DNA from 2 places in the Acidovorax sp. GW823-FHT01C06 genome. Region 2 is predicted to be linked to the other one. Evidence: predicted binding sites of a transcription regulator. Region 2 holds the regulator's gene; the other holds the start of a gene.
What was found. Region 2 encodes sigma-54, which starts transcription at its own class of promoters, with help from an activator protein. Its sites were predicted from a motif close to TGGCANGNAANCTGCTTT; they were not measured.
Positions count from the first base shown of each region.

Region 1: the regulator sigma-54 is predicted to act here: its motif matches at 2,124-2,141, upstream of nirB (nitrite reductase large subunit NirB).

Region 1 covers NZ_JBXAKN010000003.1:45,953-53,490, forward strand. Annotated here, with positions in the region: gene AC1RCS_RS08390 (integration host factor subunit alpha) at 1-185, shown strand, start outside; gene AC1RCS_RS08395 (MerR family transcriptional regulator) at 283-717, shown strand; tRNA gene AC1RCS_RS08400 (tRNA-Pro) at 748-824, shown strand; gene AC1RCS_RS08405 (single-stranded DNA-binding protein) at 1,070-1,369, shown strand; gene AC1RCS_RS08410 (hypothetical protein) at 1,550-1,753, opposite strand; gene nirB (nitrite reductase large subunit NirB) at 2,374-4,908, shown strand; gene nirD (nitrite reductase small subunit NirD) at 5,115-5,471, shown strand; gene AC1RCS_RS08425 (nitrate regulatory protein) at 5,637-6,947, shown strand; gene AC1RCS_RS08430 (formate/nitrite transporter family protein) at 7,338-7,538, shown strand, end outside.
Region 2 covers NZ_JBXAKN010000005.1:285,703-293,240, reverse strand. Annotated here, with positions in the region: gene AC1RCS_RS13665 (PsiF family protein) at 1-32, opposite strand, end outside; gene argS (arginine--tRNA ligase) at 142-1,851, shown strand; gene AC1RCS_RS13655 (SPOR domain-containing protein) at 1,861-2,505, shown strand; gene AC1RCS_RS13650 (thiol:disulfide interchange protein DsbA/DsbL) at 2,585-3,241, shown strand; gene lptA (lipopolysaccharide transport periplasmic protein LptA) at 3,452-4,108, shown strand; gene lptB (LPS export ABC transporter ATP-binding protein) at 4,105-4,890, shown strand; gene AC1RCS_RS13635 (RNA polymerase factor sigma-54) at 5,063-6,652, shown strand; gene AC1RCS_RS13630 (acyl-CoA thioesterase) at 6,744-7,226, shown strand; gene AC1RCS_RS13625 (THUMP domain-containing class I SAM-dependent RNA methyltransferase) at 7,223-7,538, shown strand, end outside.

The sequences.
Region 1 (7,538 bases), on a different contig from region 2:
GCCTGGTGGAGGGCAAGGATGTGAAGTTGTCGGGTTTCGGCAACTTCCAGATTCGCACCAAGGCACCACGGCCCGGGCGCAACCCGCGCACGGGCGAGGCCATTCCGATCAAGGCACGCCGCGTGGTGACGTTTCACGCCAGCAGCAAACTCAAGGAACAGATCCAGACGGCTGCCGGATCGTGAATTTGTGCCGTTTTTGTGACCAGAATGTTGCCGATGACTGGCGGTCCGTGCGCGTCTGCAGTACGCTAGCTGGCTGACCGGTTTGAATCCACCACCCATGGGCACCCCCCTTCCTTCGATCCCCGCCAAGCGCTACTTCACGATTGGTGAGGTCGCGGAGCTTTGTGGCGTCAAGCCCCATGTATTGCGTTACTGGGAGCAGGAGTTCACTCAACTGCGCCCCATGAAGCGGCGTGGCAACCGGCGCTACTACCAGCATCATGAAGTGCTCATGATCCGCCGCATCCGGGATCTGCTGTATGACCAGGGGTTCACCATCAGTGGCGCGCGCAATCGCCTGCAGGAGCTTGCGCATCCCGCCCGCGACGAGGCAGGGGCCGACGGCGCGATGAACGGGTTTGATTCCGAGATGCCCAGCATGCTGGTGGACAGCGCACGCGATCTTTCCATCGATGCGATGGGCATCACGCTGGACTCCAATGCGGTGCGCAAAGAATTATTTGAAATTCGGGCGCTACTTTCTCTGGGTTGACCTTTTTTCTGCATATAATCTAAGTCTTGTCGGCGTGTAGCGCAGCCTGGTAGCGCACTTGCATGGGGTGCAAGGGGTCGCGAGTTCGAATCCCGCCACGCCGACCATTGTTAGCAAAAGCCCAGAACCGAAAGGTTCTGGGCTTTTTTGCTTGGTCGCGGAAAAACATGCAACACGGCCTGGGGTGAAATGAAAGGCGGCTTGCTGCTGCGTGCTGTGCAGGCATGGTGGCGATACCGAGCCCCCGCTGATCAGCAGGCTCCCTGTCGAGGTAGTGCTGACATGTGGTCAGCCCGTGTTGCGGTTGCCCCCGCCAAAACCAAAGTAGCGGCTCGCCCCGCAAAGGACTCTCATGATCGATGGACTGGTGGCCGGCAGGCTGTATGGCGAGGCCGAGCGGCGTACTGACAAGGCCGGGAAGCCTTTTACCGTCTCCAAGGTGCGAGCAAGCACGGCGGATGGCGAGACGCTGTTCGTCAACGTGATTGCATTTGAGGCAGGGGTCTGCGCCTCCATGCACGCCCTGCGCGATGGAGACTCTGTGGCGCTGGCAGGAAGCATCACGCCAAGAGTCTGGACGGACAAGCAGGGAAACACGCGGCCCGCGCTGGACATGGTCGCGCACCGCCTGCTCACGCTGCACGGCGAATAAAAAACAAGGCGATGCAAAACTGATTCTGCGGCTCGCGCTCGCCACGGCGTGACGTGCCAACGGGCGGTGCAAGAGGAGAGGGCGGGCGAGTCCGGCCGCCTGCCTGAGCGGTGCTTGCGACGAATACCCTGCCGCGCACGAAACAGCATTGAAAACGTGGCTGCTGCCAGGTCGCAGCGATCAGGTTGGTTTTTTGGGTGCTGGCTGGTCCTGCGCGAATCCCAGTGCCTTGAGTTCTTCTTCGCTCAGGTGCAGTTCCGTCAGCTCGGGTTGCCGCGCTTCGACCGTGCGCCTGCGTTCATAGTTGGTGGGCGGCCCTTTTTCCACTTGCCGGCGGTCCTTTCCGCTGCGCCTGTCCGCGCTGCCTCTGCGTTCCACGCTCATGTTGGTAGTCCTTATATAGGAAAAAAGCTCTGGGATTCCTGCCCTGGCTGGCCATCCTTTCAGGAGCACTGAACAGGTGTCCTGACCGGCCGGACTGCATCGTCTCAGTCTGCATGAGGCGGCCACGTTTGAAAACGAAAGAATGGCAACAAACCAGCACACGGCACGCCTTCCAGGTACCAGAACTCCTGGCTGTCCCTGGGGCATTCCGACGCGGTCTGCCTGCGGCAATTTGTCCCAACCTGAGGCGATGCCCTGATTTGGTGATGGTTTGCACCGCATTGATGCGACTCCGTGCCGGCCGGGTTGCTGATGCCAACCCGCTTGCCCGCTCCTGGCGAGCGCGATGTGGCCGCAGGGGCTGAAAGGGCGGCATGGATATTGCTATCTACCGTTGCATGTCTGCCGGTAAAGCTGCCGTCGGACCGACCAACACCCTCCGCTAATGATGGCGGAACCCCCGGACGAGCGAGGCTATGAGCCTCTCGTGGGGTCGTTCCAATCCACACCCGTGCCGTTGCGGAGGGTGAGGTGCACTGGTTGCCTCCCTCGGGGCTGCCGATGCACAGCATCCCTGCACTTGCCCTCCGGGCGGCTCGGTCCATTGCAGGATCACTAGCATGAAAATCGTTCTCATCGGCCACGGCATGGTCGGCCACAAGTTCCTCGAAAGCCTGGCCGAGACCGGCATGACCGGCGTCGAGGTCACCGTGCTGTGCGAGGAGCCACGCCCCGCCTACGACCGGGTGCACCTCTCCGCCTTCTTCAGCGGCACCACGGCCGAGCAACTCTCCCTGGTCGAGCCCGGCTTCTTCGAGCGCACCGGCTTCACCCTGCGCCTGGCGGCGCGGGCCGCATCGGTGGACCGCCGCATTCGCACCGTGACCACGGTCGACGGCGAGGTGCTCCACTACGACAAGCTGGTGCTGGCCACCGGCTCCAACCCCTTCGTGCCCCAGGTGCCGGGGCGCGACCGCGACCACTGCTTCGTCTACCGCACCATCGAAGACCTGGAGGCCATGCAGGCCTCGGGCGCCAAATCCAAGACCGGCGTGGTCGTGGGTGGCGGCCTGCTGGGCCTGGAATGCGCCAAGGCCTTGAGCGACATGGGACTTGAAACCCACGTGGTCGAGTTCGCCCCCCGGCTCATGGCTGTGCAGGTGGACGAGGGCGGCGGCCGCGTGCTGCGCGCCAAGATCGAGGAGCTGGGCGTGCAGGTGCACACCGGCCGCAACACGCAGGAGATCACCGATGGCGCCCGCGCGCGCCACCGCATGGTGTTTGCCGACGGCACCTACCTGGAGACCGACATGATCGTGTTCTCCGCCGGCATCCGCCCGCGGGACGAACTGGCGCGCCAGAGCCTGCTGGCCATCGGCCCGCGCGGTGGCGTGGCCATCGACAGTGCCTGCCGCACCAGCGACCACGATGTCTACGCCATCGGCGAATGCGCCTCGTGGAACGAGCAGACCTTCGGCCTGGTGGCCCCCGGCTACGACATGGCGCGCGTGGCCGCCCGCCACATCGCAGGCGAGACCGACGCTGCCTTCGTCGGTGCCGACATGAGCACCAAGCTCAAGCTCATGGGCGTGGACGTGGCCAGCATCGGCGACGCTCATGCGAAAACGCCGCACAGCCGCACCTGCCAATACGTGGACGAGCGCCGCCAGGTCTACAAGAAGATCGTCATCAGCGAAGACGGCAAGCAACTGCTGGGCGCCGTGCTGATTGGCGACGCCACCGAATACGGCACGCTGCTGCAGATGGCCCTGAACGGCATCACGCTGCCCGAGGACCCCGAGTTCCTGATCTTCCCGTCCAGCGATGGCAAGGCCAAACCCGGCCTGGGCGTGGATGCCCTGCCCGACACGGCACAGATCTGCTCGTGCAACAACGTCACCAAGGCCGGCATCTGCGAAGCCGTGGGCAATGGCGCCTGCACCATCGCAGAGATGAAGGCCTGCACCAAGGCCGGTGCCACCTGCGGCGGCTGCGTGCCCCTGGTCACCCAGGTCATGAAAGCTGAGATGGCGCGCCGCGGCATGGCCGTGAACAACCACATCTGCGAGCACTTCGCGTACTCGCGCCAGGAGATCTACCACCTGGTGCGCGTGGGCAACATCAGGAGCTTCGGCGAACTGCTGGCCCAGCACGGCAAGGGCATGGGCTGCGACATCTGCAAGCCCGTGGCGGCCAGCGTATTCGCCTCGTGCTGGAACGAGTTCGTGCTCAAGAAGGAGCTGGCCGGCCTGCAGGACAGCAATGACTACTACCTGGGTAACATCCAGAAGGACGGCACCTACTCGGTGGTGCCGCGCATGCCCGGTGGCGAGGTCACGCCCGACGGCCTGATCGCCGTGGGCCAGGTGGCCAAAAAGTACGGCCTGTACACCAAGGTCACCGGCGGTGCGCGGGTGGACATGTTCGGGGCGCGCCTGGAGCAGTTGCCGCTGATCTGGGAAGAGCTGATCACCGCCGGGTTCGAGTCCGGCCATGCCTACGGCAAGTCGCTGCGCACGGTCAAGAGCTGCGTGGGCTCGACCTGGTGCCGCTATGGCGTGGGCGACAGCGTGGGCCTGGCCGTGGAGCTGGAGAACCGCTACAAGGGCCTGCGTGCTCCGCACAAGATCAAGTTCGGCGTCTCGGGCTGCACGCGCGAATGCGCCGAGGCGCAGGGCAAGGACATCGGCATCATCGCCACCGAAAAGGGCTGGAACCTCTACATCTGCGGCAACGGCGGCATGAAGCCGCGCCATGCCGAGCTGTTCGCGTCCGACCTGTCCAAGGAAGACCTGGTGCGCATGATCGACCGGGTGCTGATGTTCTACGTGCGCACGGCCGACCGGCTGCAGCGCACCAGCACCTGGCGCGAGAACCTCGAAGGTGGCCTCGACTACCTCAAGGATGTCTTGCAAAAGGACAGCCTGGGTCTGTGCGCCGAGCTCGAATCGCAGATGCAGAACGTGGTCGATACCTACCAGTGCGAATGGAAGACCGCCGTGAGCGACCCCGAGACGCGCAAGCGCTTCCGCTCGTTCGTGAACAGCGACAAGGCCGACGAGAACGTGCTCTTCGTCGAGGAGCGCGGCCAGATCCGCCCGGCCCGCGCGGAGGAGCGCGGCGCCAAGGTCATCCCCATCCGCCAGGCCGCCTGACATGAAGCACCCCCTGAGTCGCTTCGCGCCTTCACCCTTCTCTCGATGCGCTGTGCGAGTCCGGGAGGGGGACGCCCCCAGCGCATGCGCTGGATACGCCGCCTTCGCGGCGGGGCGGCCCTTGCGTGGGGCACTGGTGTCGGCTGCGCCAGTTGCGCGCGCTGCGGGCAACCTGTAGCGCAATGAATCAATAACGGAGAACTCCCATGAGCGCACTTCCCATGAACAGTACCGACCCCCTTGCCTGGACCGACATCTGCGCGGTCGACGACATCCTGCCCAGCACCGGCGTCTGCGCCCTGGTGGCCAACCGCCATGTGGCGGTGTTCCGCACCGGCAGCGACCAGTTCTTCGCCATCGACAACGTGGACCCGAAGTCGGGCGCCAGCGTGCTCTCGCGCGGGCTGATCGGCAACCTGGGCGAGCGCGTCGTCGTCGCCTCGCCGCTGTACAAGAACCATTTCGACCTGCGCACGGGCGAATGCCTGGAGGCGCCCGAGCATTCGGTGCGGGCGCACGGCGTGCGCGCCGAGGGTGGGCGCATCAGCATTGCAATGGCCTGAGGGCCTGCCCTTGAGGTCTCTTGAGGCCGTGTCCCGGCAACTCTTCGGGCCGGGTTGTGCGGAAGTGCATTGCATCGCGTTCCGCGCAGGCCCCTGGAGGCTTGGCGGGTGCGCGGCAGGTTCTGGGGTTAGCATTCCCTCGTATCGATTTTCTGGAGTTCCCGCATGCCCGACCAGGCCGCGTCCCTGACCGTTTCGACCCTTGTGCTGCGCTCGCGCCAGCTGGAGATCGACGCGGTGCGCCACCTCGCCAGCCGGGCCGTTCTGGTGGACACGATCGGCCAGCTGATAGAAGGTCTGCAGCGCGAGCGCGGCGCATCGGGCGCCTACCTGGCGTCCAATGCCCAGCGTTTTGCCGACATGCGCAGCCGGATCATCCAGGAGGTGCTGCCACTGGAGGCGCGACTGCGCCAGGAATTTGCCCAGCATGTGGAACCCGAACAGGGCGCGACGGCCAAGGCCTTGTCGCTCATGGCGTGGGCCCTCCTGGGGCTTGATTCTCTGCCCGCGCTGCGCAGCCAGATCGACAAGCAGGCGATGACCGCACACGACTCGATCGCTGCGTTCAGCCACCTGATCGCGGGTCTGATCGAGCTGGTCTTCCATGTGGCCGATGCGGCGGGGCTGCCCAGCGTATCGCGCCAGCTGGTGGCTTTGCTGCACCTGGTGCAGGCGCAGGAAGAGGCGGGCCAGGAGCGCGCCATGGGCGCGCTGCTCTATGCCTCCGGCCAGGGCAGCGACGCGCACCAGCAGCGGGTGCTGCACCTCATCGACGCGCAGGAGCGCAGCTTGCGCGTGTTTTCCGAGTTTGCCGATCCGGCCCTGCGTGGACGCTGGGAGCAGCAGCAGCTTGCCCCCGGCATGGCCCAGCTGGAGCGGCTGCGGCGCACGCTGTGCGTGGTGCGCCCCGGCGCCGCCCTGGACAGCAACCTGAGCGACGCCTGGTTCGACGTGTGCACGGAGCGCATCAACGCGCTGTGGCAACTGCAGGTCGAACTGGTCCAGCGTCTGCGCGAGGACTGCGAGGCTCGCATCCTCGAAGCGCAGCAGGACCTGCAGGACTCCAGGGGCCTGCTGCGCGGCCTGCGCGACAACCCGCCGCAGCGCACGCACGCGGTGGACCGGTTCTTCGACATCGCGATTGCACCCACGTCCGTGCCGGAGGCGGCGGCCGGCACGCACGGGGCCGAATCGGCTTCGCTGCTGGAACTGCTGCAGGCCCAGTCGGCGCGCATGGCCAGCATGGAGGCCGAGCTGGAGGCGGCGCGCCGCACGCTGAACGAACGCAAGGTGATCGAGCGCGCCAAGGGGGTGCTGATGGCCCGCCTGGGCATGAACGAGGAAGTCGCCTTCCGCGTGTTGCAGAAAACCTCGATGGACCAGAACCGCCGGCTGCTCGAGGTGGCGGAGGCCACGCTGTCCCTGCCCGATCTCGCCTTTGCGCAGTCTGCGCTGTCAGGCGCCAAGTCCTCATAGATAGCGTCGCGGTGCCCCGCAACGGGGCGGGCAGGCACTGGTGACCCACTGTGGTGCCGGTGCCGCACCGAGTGGAGGCTCATTTCTTGCGATGGTCGCCGCGCATGCGCCAGAGAGGGACGGGCCACGCTCCGATGCACCATTCCATCAGGGGTATGGAACTTGCATGGAGAGAAGTGGTTGTCGGCTAAAGGCGGCTTGCCAACCCACCGTCCGTGGTCTTCCGCGGGCAAAGGAATCGCGCATCCAAGGATAACGGCGTCCCTTGCGTCTCCTCCAGATGACTGGAGGACGGCGCAGCGGACGCCGTTTTCTTTTTTCCTCCTTGCGCGTTCCGCCGGCCCGCCGTCCGGGACGCTGTCAATAGTCTCCCGTCCCAAAGGAAATTCAATGGCCTACCTTGCCCCTGCCGAGTTCGTGACCAAGATGGTCGACTCCGGTGAATCCAAGCTCCTGATGTCCACCCGCGACACGCTGATCCGCTCCTACATGGCCGGCGCCATCCTGGCGCTGGCGGCCGCGTTTGCCGTGACCGTCACGGTCAACACCGGCAACCCGCTGGTCGGCGCCATGCTGTTCCCCGTGGGCTTC
Region 2 (7,538 bases):
ATGGCCGTCATCAGGGAAAGCAGTTTCTTCATGTAATGCTCCTGCGGGTAGGGGGATGAACGGCCCGGTGGACACCGGGCCATTCAGCATAACGCCACAGCGGCGGGATGGGATGACGGGGCGCCCCCGTAGAATCCCCGCATGCTCTCCGTCAAACAGGAATTGCTCGCGGCGCTCGCCGGCGAGCTGGAAAAATTGTCGCCCGGCACTGCCGGGCGCGCTGCGTTCGAATCCCCCAAGGTGGCCGCCCACGGCGACTTCGCCTGCACGGCGGCCATGCAGCTGGCCAAGCCGCTCAAGCTCAACCCGCGCGCGCTGGGCGAGCAGCTCAAGGCCGCGCTCGAGGCCACGCCCGCGTTTGCCCGCTGGGTCGATGCCATCGAGATCGCCGGCCCCGGGTTTCTCAACATCCGCCTCAAGCCCGCCGCCAAGCAGGAAGTGGTGCGCGAGGTCCTGGGGGCCGGAGACCGCTTTGGCTACCAGGCCGACAACGGCCAGCGCGTGCTGGTCGAGTTCGTCTCGGCCAACCCCACCGGCCCGCTGCACGTGGGCCACGGCCGCCAGGCGGCGCTGGGCGACGCGATCTGCAACCTCTTTGCCACCCAGGGCTGGAAGGTGCACCGCGAGTTCTATTACAACGACGCGGGCGTGCAGATCCAGACGCTGACCACCAGCACGCAGCTGCGCGCCAAGGGCTTCAAGCCCGGCGACGAGTGTTGGCCCACCGACCCCGAGAACCCGGCGTCCAAGGCGTTCTACAACGGCGACTACATCCAGGACATCGCCAACGACTTCCTCGCGAAGAAGACCGTCAAGGCCGACGACCGCGCGTTCACCGCCAGCGGCGACGTGGACGATGTGGAGTCCATCCGCCAGTTCGCCGTGGCCTACCTGCGCAACGAGCAGGACAAGGACCTGCAGGCCTTCAATCTGAAGTTCGACGAGTACTACCTCGAGTCGAGCCTGTACACCAGCGGCCGCGTCGAGGCCACCGTGGGCAAGCTCGTGGCCAACGGCAAGACCTACGAGCAGGACGGCGCGCTGTGGCTCAAGAGCACGGACTACGGCGATGACAAGGACCGTGTCATGCGCAAGAAGGACGGCACGTACACCTACTTCGTGCCCGACGTGGCCTACCACATCGCCAAGTGGGAGCGCGGCTTCACCAAGGTCGTCAACATCCAGGGCACGGACCACCACGGCACCATCGCCCGCGTGCGCGCCGGGCTGCAGGCGGCCGGCGTGGGCATCCCGCAGGGCTACCCCGACTACGTGCTGCACACCATGGTGCGCGTGGTCAAGGGCGGCGAAGAGGTCAAGATCAGCAAGCGCGCGGGCAGCTACGTCACGCTGCGCGACCTGATCGAATGGACCAGCAAGGACGCGGTGCGCTTCTTCCTCTTGAGCCGCAAGCCCGACACCGAGTACACCTTCGACGTGGACCTGGCCGTGGCGCAGAACAACGACAACCCGGTGTACTACGTGCAGTACGCCCACGCGCGCATCCAGTCGGTGCTGCGCGGCTGGGCCGAGCAGGGCGGCGGCGATGTGGCCTCGCTCCAGGGCGCGGACCTGTCGGCGCTCGAAGGCCCGCAGGCCCAGGCGCTGATGCTGCAGCTGGCCAAGTACCCCGAGATGCTCACCGCCGCCGCCGACGGCGAGGCGCCGCACGACGTGACCTTCTACCTGCGCGACCTGGCCGCCAGCTACCACAGCTACTACGACGCCGAGCGCATCCTGGTGGACGATGAAACCGTCAAGCGGGCCCGGCTGGCCCTCGTCGCCGCCACCGCGCAGGTATTGCACAATGGCCTGGCCGTGCTGGGCGTGTCGGCTCCGGCCAGAATGTAAGCAGTCACTATGAAGAAACAACAGACGGGTGGGACCATCATCGGCTTCATCGTCGGGGTCATCGTGGGCCTGGGGGCCGCACTGGCGGTGGCCGTGTACGTGACCAAGGTGCCGGTGCCCTTCCTCAACAAGGGCAACGGGCGGGGCGTGGACATGGATGCCGCCGAATCCCAGAAGAACAAGAACTGGGACCCGAACTCTCCGCTGTACGGCAAGAACCCCGCGCGTCCCCCCGCGCCGGCGGTGGCGGCGGCTTCCGCGCCCGCCTCCGCGGCGGCGCCCGAGGTGCGGGCGGCCGCCTCCGCGCCCAAGCCGGTTGCCAGCAAGCCCGAGGCGGCCAAGGCCGAAAGCAAGCCCGGCGCCGACCCGCTGGGCGATCTGGCCGTCGCCAAGGCCGCCGCCAAGGGCAACCTGGACCCGTTCGACTACTTCGTGCAGGCCGGGGCATTCCGCACCCAGGCCGATGCGGATGCCCAGCGCGCCAAGCTGGCCATGCTGGGCTGGGAGGCCCGGGTGAGCGAGCGCGAGCAAAATGGGCGGGCCGTGTTCCGCGTGCGCGTGGGCCCGTTCACCAAGCGCGATGATGCCGAGCAGCTCAAGGAAAAGCTCGACGGCGCCGGGGTGGAATCGGCCCTGGTGCGGGTGCAGCGCTGAACTGCCGCGCAGCGGGAGCTGAACTTTTTGCGGGGGCATGGCTCACATCCCCCAGACCAGAACCAGGAGAGTCTTTGCCATGAAACGCCGTGAGTTTTCTTTGTCCGCCGCCTCGGCGGTTGCCGCTTCCGCCCTGACGCTGCCAGTGGCCACCCCCGCGCTGGCCCAGGCCCGCCAGTTCAAGGAGGGCAAGGACTTCAAGCGGCTGGACAAGCCCGTGGCGCCCGATGCGCCCGCCGGCAAGGTCGATGTGATCGAATTCTTCTGGTACAGCTGCCCCCACTGCCACGCCTTCGAGCCCACGCTCGACGCATGGGTGAAGAGCGCCCCCAAGGACATGAGCATCCGCCGCATGCCCGTGGCCTTCAATGCCAGCTTCGTGCCGCAGCAAAAGCTCTACTACACGCTCGAAGGCATGGGCAAGCTCGACGCGCTGCACGCCAAGGTGTTCCGCGCCATCCATGTGGAAAAGCAGAAGCTGGCCAAGGACGACGAAATCCTGGCCTGGGTGACCCAGCAGGGGGTCGATGCCGCCAAGTTCAAGGAGGTCTACGGCTCCTTCACCGTGTCCAACCAGGTGCGCCGTGCGTCGCAGCTGCAGGACGCGTATGGCGTGGAAGGCGTGCCTTCCATGGGCGTGGCCGGCAAGTACTACACCGATGGCACCATGGCCGGCAACATGCAGAACGTGCTGCAGGTGGTGGAGCACCTGGCCGCCACGGCGAAAAAGGGGTGACGCCTCCTTGAAGGAAGCGTGGCCCTCGTGAGCCGCCTTCCTGCCCAGGGGAACGCACCCGGCGGCCCGGCAGCGCCGGCTCCACGGGTGCAGGCGTCGGCTTCCAAGCGCCGACGGCCTCGGATGCCCCAAGAAGAAGCCCGCGGATGCGGGCTTTTTTCATGGCGCACGCCGTGGGGTGGCTACAATGACCTGCAAGATTCGTGCCCTATGAACTACCGCATCCTCCCCCACCTCCTGCTTGTCGCCCTGGCCTGCCATCTGGGCGCGGCGCACGCCGAAAAGGCCGACCGCGCCAAGCCCATGAACATCGAGGCCGACGCCTTGCGACACGATGAGCTCAAGCAGACCAGCGTGTTCTCGGGCCGCGTGGTCATGACCAAGGGCTCCATCGTGCTGCGCGGCGCGCGGCTGGACGTGCGCCAGGACGCCGACGGCTACCAGTACGGCGTGGTCACGGCCGAGGCGGGCAAGCGGGCCTTCTTCCGCCAGAAGCGCGATACCGTGGCGGGCGCGCCGGACGAGTTCATCGAAGGCGAGAGCGAAGTCATCGAGTACGACGGCAAGGCCGACAACGTGCGCTTCATCACCCGCGCCGAGCTGCGCCGCTACCGCGGGGCGGTCCTCAGCGACGAGATCACCGGCGCCGTGATCGTCTACAACAACCTCACCGATGTGTTCACCGTGGACGGCAAGCGCACCCCCGCGACCAATGCGGCGGGCGATGCGCCCGCGCCCGGCAGCCGGGTGCGTGCGGTGCTCGCGCCCAAGGACCCGCCCGCCGGTACCGCCGCGCCGGAGGCCGCGCCCCCGGCATCGGCGCCGGTGCTGCGCCCCAGCAACAGCCTTGGCGGCGGCTCCAAGTGAGCGCGCAGCCCGTCAGCCCCGGTCCTGACACCCAGGCGGGCAGCCGCCTGGAGGTGCAGCACCTGGCCAAGTCGTATGGCAGCCGCAAGGTCGTCAAGGATGTGTCGCTGGTCGTGCAAAAGGGGGAGGTCGTGGGCCTGCTGGGGCCCAACGGCGCGGGCAAGACCACCTCGTTCTACATGATCGTGGGCCTGGTGCGCAGCGACGCGGGCGACATCCGCATCGACGGCCATTCGGTGGCCCACATGCCCATCCACCGCCGCTCGCGGCTGGGGCTGTCCTACCTACCGCAGGAAGCCTCCATCTTCCGCAAGCTCACGGTCGAAGAGAACGTGCGCGCGGTGCTGGAGCTGCAGCGCGCGGACGACGACGGCAAGCCGCTGTCGCGCGAGGCCATCGAAGAGCGTCTCACGGCCTTGCTGCAGGAGCTGCGCGTGGACCACCTGCGGGCCTCGCCCGCCATGGCCCTGTCGGGCGGCGAGCGCCGCCGCGTCGAGATCGCCCGCGCGCTGGCCACGCAGCCGCGCTTCATCCTGCTGGACGAGCCCTTTGCGGGCATCGACCCCATCGCCGTGATCGAGATCCAGCGCATCATCGGCTTCCTCAAGGCGCGCGGCATCGGCGTGCTCATCACCGACCACAACGTGCGCGAGACGCTGGGCATCTGCGACCACGCCTTCATCATCAGCGATGGCCAGGTGCTGGCCCAGGGCACGCCGTCCGAGATCGTGGACAACGCCGAAGTGCGCCGGGTGTACCTGGGCGAACATTTCCGCATGTAGACATGGCCTCCACGCTTGTCATTTCGTGTACTGCGCTGCCCCCCGAGGGGGCGTTCGCGCCTTGGGGCGGCCCGGCGGCGCGGTACGGTACCCCCACGCTCCCCGCTGCGCGTGGTTCGCTGCCCCCCGAGGGGGCCTTCGCGCCTTGGGGCGGCCCGGCGGCGCTCAATCAATGAAACCTGGACTCTCGCTGCGCGTCTCGCAGCATCTTGCATTGACCCCCCAGCTTCAGCAGTCCATCCGGCTGCTGCAGTTGTCCACGCTGGAACTCTCGCAGGAAGTCGAGCAGATGCTCGACGAAAACCCGTTCCTCGAACGCAACGCCGACGAGGCGCCGCGCGAGGAGTTTGGCCTGGAAGCCGCCGATACGCCGGCCCAGGCCGACGACTACAGCGCGGATGATGCTATTTTTTCAGGAGCTACCAGCGCAAGCAGTACCAGCGCTGAGGCTCAAAATGATGCTGAAACACCGAGCGCGGGCGCCGACGAGCCCGACTGGAGCGGCGACGGCACGGTGGAGATGGCGCCCAACGACGCCGAGTGGGGCGGCGACGCCCCCGCCCGCAACCGCAACGACGCCGAAGGCGACGAGGCCGACGCCACCGAGCTGGCCCGCACGCACGAATCGCTGACCGCCTTTTTGCACCGACAGGCGCTGGCGCTGCGCCTGTCCGAGATCGACCGCGCCGCGCTGCGCTTCCTGATCGAATCGCTCAACGACGACGGCTACCTGGAGGATCCGCTCGAAGAGCTGGCCATCAGCCTGGCCGGGCCCGACGACCTGGAGCAGATCGAGGAGTTGGTGCACCGCTTCACCGTGGCACAGCGGCTGCTGCAGAGCCTGGAGCCCGTGGGCGTGGGCGCGCGCGGCCTGGCCGAGTGCCTGACGCTGCAGCTCAAGGCGCTGGCCGCCGACGAGGACAGCGACATCGACCCCGACACCGTGCAGACCGCGCTGCGCGTGTGCCAGCAGCCGCTGGAGATGCTGGCGCGGCGCGACGTGCGCCGCCTCACGCAGGCCTGCGGCGACAGCGAGGAGCGCACCCGCGCCGCCATGGCGCTGATCGCCCGGCTGGAGCCGCGCCCGGGGCGCCGCTTCGCCGACGTGGAGCGCAACATCATCATCCCCGACGTGATCGTGCGCAAGGCCGGGCGCGCCAATGGCCGCGACGGGCAGCACAACTTCATCGTGCAGCTCAACCCCGACGTGATGCCGCGCCTGCGCGTGCACGACATCTATGCCGGCGCCCTGCGCGGCCACAAGGGCGGCGAGGGCCACCAGGGCATGCAGCAGCGCCTGCAGGAGGCGCGCTGGTTCATCAAGAACATCCAGCAGCGCTTCGACACCATCCTGCGCGTCTCGCGCGCCATCGTGGAGCGGCAGAAGAACTTCTTCACCCACGGCGAACTCGCCATGCGCCCGCTGGTGCTGCGCGACATCGCCGACGAGCTGGGCCTGCACGAGTCCACCATCAGCCGCGTGACCACGGCCAAGTACATGGCCACGCCCATCGGCACCTACGAGCTCAAGTACTTCTTCGGCTCGGGCCTGGGCACCGAGACCGGCGGCAATGCGTCGAGCACCGCCGTGCGCGCCCTCATCAAGCAATTCGTGGCCGCCGAGAGCCCGACCAAGCCGCTGTCGGACAGCCAGATCGCCGAGATGCTCAAGGAGCAGGGCATCGAGTGCGCGCGCCGCACCGTCGCCAAGTACCGCGAGGCGCTCAAGATCGCGCCGGCGAATCTGCGCAAGGCGCTGTAGGCGCCGTGCGGGCGTGTGCACGGCGCATGCGCCTGGTGGCCCGTTTTTCCGCTCCGTTGCCGTCTTTCCCTCTCACTTCGCCACCCCGTCCATGGCCCGCATCGTCTTCGACCTTCCCGCGCACTTCGGTTTCGTCACCGAAATGCAGATCTACATCAGCCACGTCAACCAGGGCGGGCACCTGGACAACGCGCAGCTGCTGAGCCTCGTGTCCGAGGCCCGGGTGCGGTTTTTCCAGTCACTCGGCTACCCCGAGGCCGACGTGGGCGGGCTGTCCATCGTGGTCGGAGACATCGTGGCGCAGTACAAGTCCGAGGGGTTCCACGGCGAGACCATGCGCGTGGAGATGGCGCCTGCGGACTTCAACCGCTATGGGTTCGACCTGGTCTTTTGCATGACCGAGAAGACCTCGGGCCGCGAGGTGGCGCGCGGCAAGATCGGCATCGTTTTCATCGGCAAGGCCGGCCGCAAGGTGGCGCCGATCCCGGACTCCATTCGCCAGTTGCTGCTGGCCCGTGGCGGCACGCCGGATTCACACGCACTTTCCGAGCGCGTATCCTCACCATCGTCATGAACCAACTCCAACTTTTTCTCCCCTGCGCCGCCGGTGTGGAGGGCTTCCTGGCCGACGAAGTGCACGGCATCACCGGCCTCACGGGGCAGGACCTGCTGGTGGGCCGGGGCGGCGTGCTGCTGCGCGCCTCGTGGCGCGACGCGCTGCTGCTGAACCTGCACAGCCGGCTGGCCCAGCGCGTGCTGGTGCAGCTGGCGCACCGCCCGTACCGCTCCGAGAACGACCTCTACGCCGCCGCCAGCGACGTGGCCTGGGAAATCTGGTTCACCACGCGCCAGACCTTCAAGGTCGAGGTGACCGCCCAGCACAGCC